Linked DNA regions of Metallumcola ferriviriculae. The protein of the gene in region 1 interacts with the protein of each later gene in a pairwise test. Links are inferred from orthologs where the notes say so. Each region holds a gene or a part of one and is shown in the gene's direction. Other genes may lie near its edges.

What was found.
Region 2: the proteins of hfq (region 1) and rho interact in binary tests that used the Escherichia coli proteins (3 or more experiments, as listed by UniProt). The link is inferred for Metallumcola ferriviriculae from one-to-one orthologs.

Annotation. Positions count from the first base shown.
Region 1 is NZ_CP121694.1:2,226,462-2,233,720, forward strand. Bases 1-2,859 are described here. They hold hfq (RNA chaperone Hfq), read left to right. Parts: upstream 1-1,245; coding sequence 1,246-1,473; downstream 1,474-2,859. Other genes in these bases: mutL (DNA mismatch repair endonuclease MutL), read left to right, coding at 1-249; miaA (tRNA (adenosine(37)-N6)-dimethylallyltransferase MiaA), read left to right, coding at 257-1,198; MFMK1_RS11135 (ABC transporter substrate-binding protein), read left to right, coding at 1,592-2,542; MFMK1_RS11140 (ABC transporter ATP-binding protein), read left to right, coding at 2,548-2,859. Also shown: more of MFMK1_RS11140, read left to right, coding at 2,860-3,303; MFMK1_RS11145 (ABC transporter permease), read left to right, coding at 3,290-4,039; MFMK1_RS11150 (AAA family ATPase), read left to right, coding at 4,333-5,253; MFMK1_RS11155 (GTPase), read left to right, coding at 5,243-5,836; MFMK1_RS11160 (HesA/MoeB/ThiF family protein), read left to right, coding at 5,963-6,772; MFMK1_RS11165 (M20 metallopeptidase family protein), read left to right, coding at 6,863-7,259. UniProt on the Escherichia coli protein: RNA chaperone that binds small regulatory RNA (sRNAs) and mRNAs to facilitate mRNA translational regulation in response to envelope stress, environmental stress and changes in metabolite concentrations.
Region 2 is NZ_CP121694.1:581,055-588,433, forward strand. Bases 1,766-4,744 are described here. They hold rho (transcription termination factor Rho), read left to right. Parts: upstream 1,766-2,619; coding sequence 2,620-3,870; downstream 3,871-4,744. Other genes in these bases: glpX (class II fructose-bisphosphatase), read left to right, coding at 1,766-2,330; MFMK1_RS03020 (LysM peptidoglycan-binding domain-containing M23 family metallopeptidase), read left to right, coding at 4,008-4,744. Also shown: MFMK1_RS03000 (glycine betaine ABC transporter substrate-binding protein), read left to right, coding at 1-473; fsa (fructose-6-phosphate aldolase), read left to right, coding at 651-1,298; more of glpX, read left to right, coding at 1,359-1,765; more of MFMK1_RS03020, read left to right, coding at 4,745-4,844; MFMK1_RS03025 (radical SAM family protein), read left to right, coding at 4,874-6,121; rpmE (50S ribosomal protein L31), read left to right, coding at 6,283-6,483; MFMK1_RS03035 (DUF1385 domain-containing protein), read left to right, coding at 6,672-7,379. UniProt on the Escherichia coli protein: Facilitates transcription termination by a mechanism that involves Rho binding to the nascent RNA, activation of Rho's RNA-dependent ATPase activity, and release of the mRNA from the DNA template.

The DNA of each region.
Region 1 (7,259 bases):
CAAGATATAGTACAGCTTCTAGCTTCAGGGACTAAAGTAAACCAACAGGATTTAGAAAAAGAATTGCTGCTCCAATTAAGCTGTAAAGGGGCTATCAAAGAAGGACAGTACCTTGATAAGGCTGAAATGGAAATTTTGATTAGACAGTTAGCCAAGACTTCATACCCATTATCGTGTCCTCACGGCAGACCCATAGTCATCAAGCTTAGTATAGCGGATTTAAAAAAGTTATTTTTACGTCAGGAGTAGATTTTTGATGAGATTACCACTAGCCGCAATTGTAGGGCCTACTGCAGTGGGTAAATCTGCCGTGGCAGTAGAGGTTGCTGACCGCCTGAATGGGGAAATTGTTTCTGCTGATTCTATGCAGGTCTATCGTCAGATGGATATAGGTACGGCAAAAATTTCCGCCGATGAAATGATTGCCACAGGCGGCAGACTAATACCTCATCATTTGATTAACGTGGTATCGCCTGACGAAGATTATAGCGTCGCCCGTTATCAACAAGACGCGCGCACTCTAATCAGGGAAGTTAACAGCCGAAACGAGTTGCCAATATTAGTGGGAGGTACTGGACTGTACGTTCAAAGTGTTATTGACCCTTATCACTTCGGCAAGGAGCCCGGTGACAAAAATATCCGAAATAAAATCAGGACCAAGATTAAGATTGAAGGGTTGGACAAAATCCACCAAGAACTTAGGGAGGTTGACCCTCAGGCCGGAGAAAAAATTCATCCTAATGATGAAAAAAGAATAATTAGGGCCTTAGAATACTATTATAGTAGAGGGGAACGAATTTCTGATAACTATTACAAGAAAAAAATATCTCTTTACAATCTTGCAATGGTAGGATTGACCATGGACCGGCAGCTATTATACCAACGTATTAACAAACGGGTCGATAAAATGATTGAAGCGGGCCTTTTGGATGAGGTTAGAATGTTATTAAACCAAGGATATCCACGGAATCTTCCTGCCATGCAAGGGCTTGGTTATAAGCAGATGGCTGCTTTCTGTGTCGGGGATTTAAGTTGGGATGAAGCTATTCGTGTACTTAAGCGAGATACCAGAAGATTTGCTAAAAGGCAATTAACATGGTTTCGTCGGGATGAGAGAATTGTTTGGATAGACGTTTCCCACATGGCTGAGGATGATATCATCTGTAAAATAACGGAATATATTTGCAGGACTCTGTAAAAGGTTGTAGAATAGGTTAACAAGAAAAATTTGGAGGGCTGTTCAAGATGAGTAAAACCCAGATTAACTTGCAGGACACTTTTCTTAATCAAGTGCGGAAAGAAAACATTTCTGTAACTGTATTTTTGGTCAATGGTTTTCAAATCAAGGGTAATGTCAAGGGGTTTGATAACTTTACTGTTGTTTTGGATGTCGACGGAAAACAACAGATGGTTTATAAGCACGCAATTTCTACTATTGTTCCATACAAGCCTGTAAGTTTGATGAACGAGTAGAAGCAAAATAGATCAATAAAACTCCCGGTATTATAGCGGGAGTTTTTCTCTTTTTGCAGGAATTCAATGATGGATGGCGAAAACTTATCGGGTTATACCACGTACTGGAGGGATTGTAATGAAAAAGTTTTTTTTATTGTTGATAGTTTCCCTGATTTTAACAACCGGCTGTGGCAGCGGCGGAGCTAATGAAGAGCAGCCTTTACGTATTGGAGTGTTACCCATTGAAGATAGTTTACCGTTGTTTGTAGCTGAAGCGGAGAACATTTTCGTTGAAAATGGTGTAGATGTCGAATTAGTTTCCTTTAATAGTGCCAGGGATAGGGATATGGCACTTCAAGCCGGAGAGATAGACGGTGAAGTAGCTGACATTCTCGCTGCAGCCTTGTTGGAGAAAAGTGAAGTGGATGTATCTATTATTTCTCTTACCTTAGGTACTATTCCCCAGGAGGGAAGGTTTGCTCTCTTAACCAGTCCAAATTCAGGATTAGACAGCCTGGCGAAGGTAGATAGTCTCTCTGTGGCCATTTCTGAGAACACAATTATTGAATATGTCTTGGACCAACTGATCGAAGTAGGGAGTATTAACAAAGAAAAAGTTGATAAAGTGTCTATCCCTCGCATACCTGAGCGTTTGCAGCTACTGCTGGCTGATAAAATTGATGCGGCAGTATTGCCCGACCCATTAGCATCCCTTGCTGAAGCTAAAGGTGCTCATGTGATTTTAGATGACACTAAAATAAATGATAATATTAGTCAGGTGGTCGTGCTGTTTACAAAGGATACAGTACAAGAAAACGCTGGCGCGGTGACAAAGATGATTGATGCATATGATCAGGCGGTGGAGATTTTCAACGCTAACCCTGATAGTTATCGCCAATTGTTTATTGAAAAGGCTAGAGTACCACAAGACATTCAGAATAGTTACCAGGCACCAAAATTCTCGCCTGCACAAGTACCGGCGCAGGCGGATGTTGACCGACTATTGAACTGGGCAAAAGCAAAAAATTTGATACCTGGTGGAATTTCCTATGAACAATTGATAGACAACTCCTTTGTAAAGGAATGATGTGATTGATAGCTGTAGATAATGTTTCCCTTTCTTATGGGGGGCATCAGCATCATCAAGCATTGGCTAATATTAGTATGGACGTTAAATCAGGCGAATCTATGGCATTAATCGGGCCATCGGGATGCGGCAAGAGCTCCCTTCTTTTTCTTATAGCAGGATTGGTTTTTCCCCAAAGAGGGAAAATTTTAGTGGCAGATGAAAATGTTGCCGGACCGCGACAAGATGTGGCTCTTATTATTCAGAACTATGGCCTATTTCCGTGGAAAACAGTATGGGATAATGTAATCCTTGGTCTCAAATTACGAAAGCTGGATCATGCCAAACAGAAACAAAAAGTCAGCCAGCTGTTAAATGTTTTGGGATTGGCAGACTATCAGGATAAATATCCAAACCAGCTCAGTGGAGGTCAGCAGCAGCGGGTAGCAGTAGCCAGAGCACTGGCATTGGAACCGATGCTGCTGTTGATGGACGAGCCATTTTCTGCACTGGATGCATTAACCAGGGAAAGTTTACAGGAAATGGTTCTTGATATTTGGTTGGAAAACAAAATGACTTTGGTTTTTGTTACCCATAGCATTGAAGAAGCAGTTTTTCTAGGGCAAAAGATTGCCATCTTTACTCCGGGACCGGGAAGGATTACCACCATTGTAGAAAATTCGGGCATGGGTGCAAAAGAATTTCGTGCTACCAAGCAATTTTATCAACAGTGCAGTAAGGTCAGGAAACTACTGGAGGACGGTCAACATGAGTCAGCATAAAGTACGATGGTGGCAGTATGTCTTGTCCCTGGCAGGATTGCTGACTGTTTGGCAGATTGCGGCTATGCTAGTCGATAGTCCGGTCTTTCCTGAGCCGATAAATGCTATTATAGCATTTGCCCTGGAATTTCGTGGTGAAATGATACATCATTTCGTTGTAAGCACCTACCGAGTAGTAATAAGTTTGTTTTTGGCTATGCTAGCTGCAATTCCTCTTGGACTGCTGCTGGGCCGTAACCCTAAAATTGACCGTTTTGTGGCTCCGGCTGTTTATATGGTGTATCCAATACCAAAAATAGTTTTTTTTCCTTTGATTATGATTCTGTTGGGCATTGGTAATGTTTCGAAAATCTTTATTATTACACTAATAGTATCATTTCAGATTTTAGTTTCCACTAGGGATGCAGCCAAGGGAGTCCCTCAAGCATCAGTATATTCTGCCCGATCACTAGGGGCTAAAGGGTGGCAGGTATATCGTCATGTTATTGTACCCGCCTGCTTGCCAGAAATGATAACTGCTTTAAGAATTAGTTTGGGTACTGCGGTTGCCGTGCTGTTTCTCGCAGAAACCGTGGCTGGTTCCAGCGGACTAGGCTACTTCATTCTTTCAGCAATGTATCGAGCGGAATATAGCGCCATGTTTGCCGGCATTATGGCAATGGGTCTATTGGGATTGATGCTCTATTATTTTGTTGATCTCTTCGAGAAGATGTTTTGCAGTTGGCAGCATTTATAACGGGGCAGAAAGCCTCGTTATTTTATTTGCCCGGCGTATCTGTGGGGCGATAGGTTGAAAGAAACCTTGCAACAAGAAATTATTATGGCGTTACCTTATTCGATTTTACGCAAAATATTGCCATGCATGCGTATAATTAAGTAGTACAAATGAGGTGAGCTGCTGTGGATATAAAACTGCGCTACGGAAATGGTGGAGGATCCAAGAATAAATATAGAGGCAATCTATCTGAGAAGGGAAAGATTTCTAGCTTAGTGGAGCAGGGTGAAATTAGCCCGGCTAAGGCCCTGCGCATGTTAAAATCAGGTAATGGCAAGGCCGATACCGGCGGCAACGATAGCTCTGCGTCCCGAAAGACCAACGGAGTTAATAAAGGGCAAGTACAAGAGAGCAGTGTGGAAGATGTGCTCGCTGAACTAAACCAACTGGTAGGTTTAGAGGCAGTAAAACACTTAGTAAAGGAATTAAGAGCGTTTATCGATATTCAGCAGCAAAGGCAGCAAATGCACCTGCGCACTGAACCCCTAGTGATGCACATGATTTTTCGCGGCAACCCCGGTACTGGTAAAACTACAGTAGCTCGCATTATCGGTCAATTATTTAAGGAAATGAATGTTCTTCCTAAAGGGCACTCGATAGAAGTAGAACGAGCTGATTTGGTAGGTGAATACATTGGACACACCGCACAAAGGACCAAAGAACAGGTTAAGAAAGCCCTGGGAGGGATATTGTTTATCGATGAAGCATACTCGTTAGCTAGGGGCGGGGAAAAAGATTTTGGTAAAGAAGCAATTGATGTGTTGGTCAAGGCGATGGAGGACCATAAAGATGACTTTATTTTAATTTTGGCAGGTTATAGAGACGAGATGGATTGGTTTTTACTTACTAACCCCGGCCTGCGTTCACGGTTCCCAATACATATAGACTTTCCAGACTATACTGTTGATGAGTTACTTGGCATCAGCGATTTAATGTTGGAAAAAAGAGAATACAGTTTAACTCCCGGCGCGAAAGTTGAACTACGAAAATTAGTCAACAATAAACTAATTTATGGTCATGAGCATAGTGGGAATGCCCGGTTGGTACGAAACATTATTGAAAAGGCAATTCGGCGTCAGGCAGTTAGGTTGGTAAATCACCATAATTTAGGCAGAAAGGAGCTAATGAGAATTACTCCGGAAGACCTAAGGGAGGCTGTGAAAAATGACAGCTAAGAAAATTTTACTTGCTGGGAGAACCAATGTAGGGAAAAGTCTTTTAGCCTTAACTTTAACCAGATTTTTAGGTATTAACACATTGCCAATTACTTGGCACAATTATCCTAATAAAAACCAAACATATAGATTTAACTTCGCTATAGCCAAACAAAAATTGGTCAATGCTGCTGAGTATCATACACAGGGGCTTTATGACATCAACATTGAATTGTCTAAACTGACTAAATTGCAGTTGGTGGATACTACTGCGTTAACTGACGAAGTTCATCCAAAGAAACAGTTGCGGCAATACATGGCTATGACAATAGAAGCAATTCAAGATTGTGATTGTTTAATACATATTTATGATGCCGAGTATTATACCGACCACCCGATTGCCGATATCGATCGCAGTTTGATGGAATTAGAAACAAAAGGTAAGTATATATCTGTTGTAAACAAAATCGACACCTTAAAAGCTAATGTAGGCGTGCAAAGAATTCAATCCCTTGCAGGGGAGAATTCTTTTCTGTGTTCATGTACCACCGGCCAAGGCATAGTAGCCTTGAGGCAGGAATTATTAAAGCTTTTAAAAGTTTAATTCGAACCCGGCTAGCAGCTTTTTTGTTTTTGGGATAGTGACCCATTTATGGCTAAACATATCATTTATTGACAAACTAATAATCAACTAATAATATTGGATTAGAAAGATGGAACAGGGGGGAAAATGTTGGACTTTACTGACGAGCAGATAAAACGCTATTCTAGACATATTATTCTTAAAGAAATTGGTGGTAAAGGACAGAAGAAGTTGCTAAATTCAAAAGTGTTGGTGGTAGGCGCAGGGGGGTTAGGCTCACCAGCCAGTCTTTATCTAGCTGCCGCCGGTGTTGGCACTTTGGGGATTATTGACTATGATATTGTCGAACTGTCCAACCTGCAGCGGCAGGTGCTGCATGGAACTGAAGACGTGGGCAAGGCTAAAGTAGAATCTGCGAAAGAAACATTAAACAGATTAAATCCTGATGTACATGTGATACCACACTTTAAAAAACTGGATAAGGAAAATATTTCCGAACTAATAGATGACTATGATTTAATCGTAGACGGAGTAGATAATTTTGCTGCTAGGTACTTACTAAATGATGCTTGTATTATGCGGGGCAAGCCCTTGGTGGAAGCAGGAATATTACGCTGGGATGGTATGATTATGACTATTGAGCCTAATGCAGGTCCATGCTACCGATGCGTATTCCCTTCGCCGCCGCCGCCCGGAAGCGTACCTTCGTGTCAGGAGGCTGGTGTGTTGGGAGCAATTGCCGGAGTAATGGGCGTACTTCAGGCAACCGAAGCGGTAAAATACTTACTTGGCGTAGGGGATAACCTGATTGGCAGAATGCTTCTTTTCAATGCCTTAGAAAGCCAATTTAGAGAAGTCGAAATATCTAGAGAAGATAAATGCCCAGTATGTGGTAACAACCCATCTATTACTTCATTGGAGGAATATGAGCTTCAGTGCTCAGTCCATAATAAATAAAAGTGACGTCTAGCGGCTATACACCATCGAAAAACCCACGAGTATAGCGCTATAAAGAAGTAAATTAGACTTCAATAAAGGAGCGTTTTTATGAGCAGTAACCACATTTTATTAAAGGCACAAGCGCTTTATCCTAAGTTAATTCAAATTTATGAACAATTGCACAAAATTCCTGAATTAGCCTTTGAAGAGTTCAAGACAGCGGAATTACTATCGCAAATATTGGTTAACGAAGGATTTTCTAAGGTCCGTACAGCTATCGCCGGTACAGGATTGGAAGTTAGCATTGGTAACGGTAGTCCCATAGTTGCACTTCGGGCCGACATGGATGCACTGCCCATTCAGGAGGAAACCGGTTTTGCTTTTTCTTCCGTGCATGATGGGCAAATGCACGCTTGCGGCCATGATGCCCATATGACGACCTTAATTGGTGCCGGAATGCTTTTAAAGGATGCGCTTAAAGAAAAACAGGCGGGTGTTAAATTAA
Region 2 (7,379 bases), 1.6 Mb from region 1 along the record:
CTGATATACAGCAGGTGATGTTGATGAACGCCGAGAAAGGAACTACTCCAGCTGGAAACGCCAAAAAATGGGTTGAAGATAACATGGACCGTGTCCAGGAATGGATTCCGGAAGGTTTTGAGATGGGTTCCGGCCAAGGCACAGTTAAATTGGGTTATGTAGAATGGGCCGGCGAAATTGCCAGCACCAACGTAGTCAGTGAAGTATTAAAGAAAATGGGCTATGAAACAGACCTTCTTCCTCTTGGTGCTGCTGCTATGTGGCAGGGGGTTGCTGAAGGCGAATTTGATGTCATGACTTCCGCATGGCTGCCTACTACTCATAAAGCCTACTATGACAAGCGAGAAGCAGATATCGATGATTTGGGTGAAAACATGAAAGGTACCCGTATCGGTCTTGTTGTACCTAAATATGTGACTATCGATTCCATCGAGGAACTGAACGAGAATACAGAGAAGTTCCAGAAACCTTAAAACAAGGATAACTAAAAAGTATAGCGGCAGTGGTGATAGACACCACTGCCGTTTTCAACTCTAGGTCCGGCGCCACCTCCTTTTGGCAATAATAGCAGGATTTAATGAATTTGGCACGAATTAGGAATAATAATTGCGTCTCTGTAAAAATCAAATGTTTACACAGGAGGGCAAAAGATGCGTATTTTTATTGACAGTGCTAATGTACAGCATATCCGGGAAATTAGTGCCACGGGAATAGTCAGTGGTGTCACCACCAACCCGTCACTAATTGCTAAAGAGGGTCGTAATTTCCGGCAGGTGGTTCAGGAGATTACGGAAATAGTTGATGGGCCTATCAGTGCCGAGGTAATTAGTCTAGATGCGGCAGGTATGATTTCCGAAGCAGAGGAACTGGCCAAGATCCATCCCAATGTAGTGATTAAAATACCCATGACCCAGGAAGGTTTAGCAGCAGTCTACCGCCTTAATGACAAGGGGATTAGGACCAATGTGACGCTGGTTTTTTCTACCAACCAAGCCCTGCTTGCTGCTCGCGCGGGAGCTGCATATGTCAGCCCGTTTGTTGGCCGGCTTGATGATATTGGGCATGATGGGACGGCAATTATTGGTGAGATTGCCGCAGTATTTGATATCCACGCCTTGGAAACAGAGATAATAGCTGCGAGTATTCGCCATCCGCTCCATGTTACCCAGGCCGCATTGGCTGGAGCCCACATTGCTACCATACCGTATAAGGTAATTCAGCAAATGACCAAACACCCGCTCACAGATGCGGGTATAGAACGATTTCTTGCAGACTGGGAAACCGTCAAAAACAAATAACTTGACAAAATGGTGCCAGGCACCATTTTGTCAAGTTATTTAAAAAAAGGGAGAGATATCATGGAAAGAGAATTAGCACTTGAGTTTGCCCGAGTGACCGAATTGGCAGCACTTGCTGCCGGACGGTGGATGGGCAGAGGAGACAAAGAAGCAGCGGATGATGCGGCGGTTCGCGCCATGCGAGCGGTTTTCGATACTGTCAGCATCGATGGGACCATAGTAATCGGCGAAGGGGAAATGGATGAGGCCCCAATGCTTTACATTGGCGAAAAAGTTGGACAGGGTACGGCGCCCCAGGTGGATGTGGCGGTTGACCCGTTGGAAGGAACTAATATTGTCGCAAAAGGTCTTACTGGCGCAATCGCGGTATTGGCTGTGGCGCCTAAGGGCAATTTACTGCACGCGCCTGATATGTATATGGATAAAATAGCTGTTGGCCCACGGGCTAAAGGAACCATTAATCTGGATGCACCGGTGGAAGAAAACCTAAAGGCTGTAGCTAATGCTTTGGGCAAAGAAGTAGGCGACCTAACTGTGGTAATCTTGGACCGTTCTCGTCATAGTAAAATTATCGAAGCGTGCCGCAAGGCCGGAGCGCGTATCAGGTTGATTACAGACGGTGATGTATCCCCGGCTGTGGCTACTGCCTTTCCGGAATCCGGCGTAGATATCATGATGGGCATTGGCGGTGCTCCCGAAGGAGTGCTGGCGGCTGCCGCGCTGCGTTGTCTCGGGGGAGAAATGCAGGGGCGTTTGGTCCCAATGGAAGCTGGAGAAAAGGAACGGGCAGAAGAGATGGGTATCGTACCCGTAGATAAACTTCTCGGCATGGATGAACTGGCCTTAGGTGATGATGTCATCTTTGTCGCTACCGGAATAACCGATGGTAGTCTACTGCAGGGGGTACGGTATTATGCCGACCGGGCAACCTCTCATACTTTAGTAATGCGTGGCACTACAGGTACCATACGCTTTGTAGAAGCACATCATCGTTTGGACAAAAAGCCCTTCTGGGAAGATCTTAAGGTATAGTAATAATTATGTGCAGACTTGTGTGATGCACATAATTCGAAATATTAGTAAGGTGTAGTAGAGATAAATGCAAATAAGTGACAAAATGGTGCCTGACACCATTTTGTCACTTATTGTTTGTTAAATTGACTAGAATCTGCCAATAGTGGTATACTAATACTTAGACTGGACAGACAACCTTCTTCATTTGAAGAAGGTCCCTCTTTGTCTACCCTTCATTTAAGTCCGGCATTCAATTATAAATCCATTTAGATAATCCAAAAAAGTAAAGAAGTGCAGAGGTGAAAAAATGAATATTTCCGATCTTGAAGGTAAGACCATGGCGGAGCTTTTAAAAGTGGCCCGCGGGCTTGAGGTTTCCGGATACTCTAAGCTGCGTAAAAAAGAACTGATTTTTGAAATCCTTAAAGCCAAGACTGAAAAGGATGGGCATCTATTTGCTCAGGGGGTACTGGAGATACTTCCGGATGGATATGGTTTTTTACGTCCGTTCGCATACCTGCCCAGCAATGATGATATTTATGTATCCCCGTCTCAGATAAGACGTTTTGACCTGCGTACCGGGGATTTGGTAGCAGGCCAGGTGCGTCCGCCCAAGGATATGGAACGCTATTTTGCTCTGCTCAGGGTGGAAACTGTCAATAATCTGGACCCGGAATTGTCTCAGGAGAGATTGCATTTTGATGGGCTGACGCCCATTTATCCCTTGGAGCGGCTGACTCTGGAAACGGAAAAAACAGGAATAGCTACCCGCATTATTGATTTAATTGCTCCCTTGGGCAAAGGGCAAAGGGGACTAATTGTATCTCCGCCCAAGGCGGGAAAAACCACACTGTTGAAAAGGATTGCAAACAGCATTACCGCCAATTCACCGGATACAGAGTTATTGGTGCTGTTGATTGATGAGCGCCCGGAAGAGGTTACGGATATGCAGCGTTCGGTGGCTGGCGAGGTAGTCAGTTCGACCTTTGATGAACCGCCGGAAAATCATGTTAAGGTGGCGGACATGGTGCTGGAGCGCGCTAAGCGCCTGGTTGAGCACAAGAAAGATGTCATCATCCTGATGGACAGCATTACCCGTCTGGCACGGGCTCATAACTTAGTGGTGCCCCCCAGTGGGCGGACATTGTCAGGCGGGGTGGACCCCTCTGCGCTGCATAAGCCAAAACGGTTTTTTGGTGCGGCCAGGAATATCGAAGAAGGGGGCAGCTTGACTATCTTGGCTACTGCCCTGGTAGAGACCGGCAGCCGCATGGATGATGTCATTTTCGAGGAGTTTAAAGGCACCGGTAATATGGAACTTATACTTGACCGCCGCTTGGCGGAAAGAAGGGTGTTCCCGGCTATAGATGTTAAACGATCAGGTACCCGAAAGGAAGAGCTGCTGTTAAATAAAGAGGAACTGGAGCTCACCTGGAAGTTTAGGCATACTACCAATAATAAGGCGCCTCATGAAGTGACGGAAATGCTGATTGATGCTCTAAAGAAAACCAGCAGAAATGCCGACCTTTTACGGGTGCTGCCCCAGCTGTTTCCGTAAAAAAAGGCATTAATCAGCGAGAAATAGTTATTGCCCTCCTTTGCGAGGGCAATTTCGGTATAAAATAAAGGTGGTTCGGCAAAAATAATTGCTGTATCAAGCGTGCAGAAAATATTTCCATAAGGAGGAACTTTAGCATGCGTAGAAAAGTGATATTTTTGCTTGTTGTCATATTACTGACAGCCGGTACGGAAGCAGCCTTTGCCGGCCAATCAGTGACCGAACCACAGGAAAATAATTTTGTTACTGAATACCAGGTTTCCCCAGGGGATAGCTTGACCGCCATTGCCAAAAGGCATGAAATGGACTGGGAATTAGTGGCGGCCATGAATAATATCGATAACCCCAATAAGATCTATCCCGGCCAGCAGTTGTTTCTGCCGGTAATGCAGCAGGATCATGTTGTTGTCGGGCACGGGGACACTCTTTGGGCCATTGCTCAAAAGTTTGAAGTGAACGTGTCAGACCTGGCTTTTGAAAATGCAATTGAGAATCCGAATGCCCTGGAAGCGGGTATGAGGCTGCGTATTCCTAGTATGCCGGCGATACCTACCTTCTTACAGGATGAGGTGGTACCGGCACTATCGTCCCGGGGCGCAACCGATTTTTTTCTATCCTGGCCTTTAATTGGTGTCATTACCTCGCCCTATGGTCGGCGGGGTAATGACTTTCATCACGGTATAGACCTAAGCGGTAAAGACTCTGATACTATCCTTGCGGCTGCCGCTGGCAAGGTTACATTCTCGGGATGGTTAAACAGCGTCTACGGTCAGACGGTAATTATTACTCACAACCACAAATATCGTACTCTTTATGCACATAACCGGGGGAATCTGGTAGAAAAAGGTGACAGAGTGACAGTGGGGCAGCCGATCGCCCTTCAGGGTTCGTCAGGCAGGGCCACCGGCCCGCATCTACACCTAGAAGTGTACCGCGACGGCAGTCCGGTAAATCCGCTGGAACTTCTCCCGTAAGCTGTTCGATGGAGAGGAGAAGGAATGATATGTACAGGCTTTTATTTGCCAATGAACAAGGTGAACTGCGGGATCATCCCACCTGGGGGATGGTGGGGCGATCGGGTTTGAGCTTTATCGAACCGCTGCCTGAAGAAATGATACCGCTGCCTGAAGGTGCCACTCTTACGCTGGTGCCGTTCAGCACGCCGGTGGGTATTGACGAGCAGGGTCATTTTGCACCCCTGCACAGCAGCCCCTTTGACGACCAAGAACGGGTTTACCAGGTGGGAGCACTGCTTCCTCAGGGTTTTACCCGTTTACTTTTGCCGGGATTTACCGGCGGAAATGAGAGCGCGCCGCTGCTGGGTTATACTGCTGTGGGCGTCATGGATGGTCAATTTTATGTGGCAGCGGCTCAGACGGATGAACACCATAAGTGGCACCCCAAATTTTTTAATACCGAAGCATTGCCCGGCAAAGTAGCTCGGCTGTCGGCAATCTTTAAAGACAACCGAATTATCCAACAATTGGCCAAATGCGCATTGGACTATGGCTGCTTTACCGCCCAGAATATCTTCTACCGCCGTTGGGAAGCGGGTATTCCCGTATCGCCGGTATGCAATGCCGGTTGTCTGGGTTGTATTTCACTGCAGGAAAGCGAATGCTGTCCCTCGCCCCAGGAGAGAATAGACTTTGTTCCTACCAGCGATGAAGCGGCCCGGTTAATGATTTATCACCTTGCCGGTTCCAGGGGTGAGATTATCAGCTTCGGTCAGGGTTGTGAAGGGGAACCTTCACTGCAAGCAGAGGTAATAGCTAAAGCCATTGAGCAGGTGAGAAAGGAAACTTCCCGGGGTACTATCAATATCAACACCAACGCGGGCTATACCGAGGGCATCAAAAAACTTTGCAGCAGCGGATTAGATTCCATGCGGGTAAGCCTAATTTCTGCTGTTGAGGAGTGTTATCAAGCATATTACCGCCCGAAAAATTATTCACTGGCCAATGTAAAGGAATCCCTAAGCTTTGGTGCGGCTGACGGAGTGCTTACTTCATTAAATTTACTCGCATTTCCCGGCTTCACAGATACCGAACCGGAGTTAGAAGCGCTGATTAGTATGGCCAGGGAAACCCAATTATCCATAATTCAGCTGCGCAACCTTAATATCGACCCTGGGGTTCTGTTTGCTAAGATTAAGCCGGATGGCGAACCGCTGGGCATGTTGACGGCCATTGAAATTCTCCGGGAGGAACTGCCCGGCGTGACCATTGGCAGCTATTCCAAGCCGGTATAGCCATACTAAAGCAATAACTTGACAAAATGGTGCCTGACACCATTTTGTCAAGTTATTGCTGATTAAGATGCTAAAATCCAAAGGGTTGCAAAGGACAGGACCCTATGCTATAATGACAGAAGTGTAATTTAGTGAATGATTTAGGAAAGAGGTGAACCGCAATGAAAGAGGGCATTCATCCCAAATATGAGAAAACTACTATCCATTGTGCTTGCGGTAATGAAATTGAAACTAAGTCCACAGAAAAAGACATCCGGGTAGAAATTTGCTCAGCTTGCCATCCTTTTTACACCGGTAACCGTTCGCGGTTGGTAGACAAAGGCGGGCGTGTTGAGAGGTTTAAAAAGAAATACGGTATGTAAAAGCGGGGCAAGGGTCTCGCTTTTTTCTTATTTAGAATGAAATCACCTTGGCAAATTAGAACTAAGGTGTTTTCTTTTTCCTTGAGGTATATTTCTGATATAATGATTAATGTCTTGTACTTGAAATTAGTTAATAAAATTTTCCGTATGCCATTTAAATTGATGGTTTCGGTTAGAGGAGAGGTATCATGGCAAATAAATTTCAGTACGGGGGTCAGGCGGTTATCGAGGGTGTTATGATGCGCGGCAAAAATGGTATAGCCGTAGCAGTGAGACGTCCTTCCGGGCAAGTGGTGGTAGATGAACAACCGCTGGTTTCATGGCTGGATAAAATGCCCTTTTTCAAGAAACCTTTCTTGAGGGGATTTTTTGCACTGCTAGAAGCGTTAATAATCGGTGTTAAGGCCTTGAGTTTTTCCGCAAATCAGGCGGCTGAGGAAGAGGAAGAAGAGCTATCCGCCAAGGAAATAGCCATTACTATGGCTGTGGCTTTTGGTTTAGCTATCGGATTATTTGTCGTACTGCCTACATGGACTGCCCACTGGCTGGGCTCCAGCGGCGGCGAAATTTGGAAGAACGTTCTCGAAGGTATTATTCGTATAGCTGTTTTTTTGTTATATATTATAATAATCTCCCGTCTCAAGGATATCCAACGGGTATTTCAGTACCATGGAGCGGAGCACAAAGTAATTTCCACCTTTGAGCGGGGCGAGGAACTGACAGTGGAAAATGCACGGAAATACTCCACCCTTCATCCTCGCTGCGGCACCAGCTTTCTTTTAATCGTCATGGTGATGTCCATAGTAGTATTTTCTGTCTTGGCTTTTGACCAGATTATTTGGCGGATTTTATCTCGGGTGCTGCTTATGCCGTTGGTGGCAGGTATTGCCTACGAG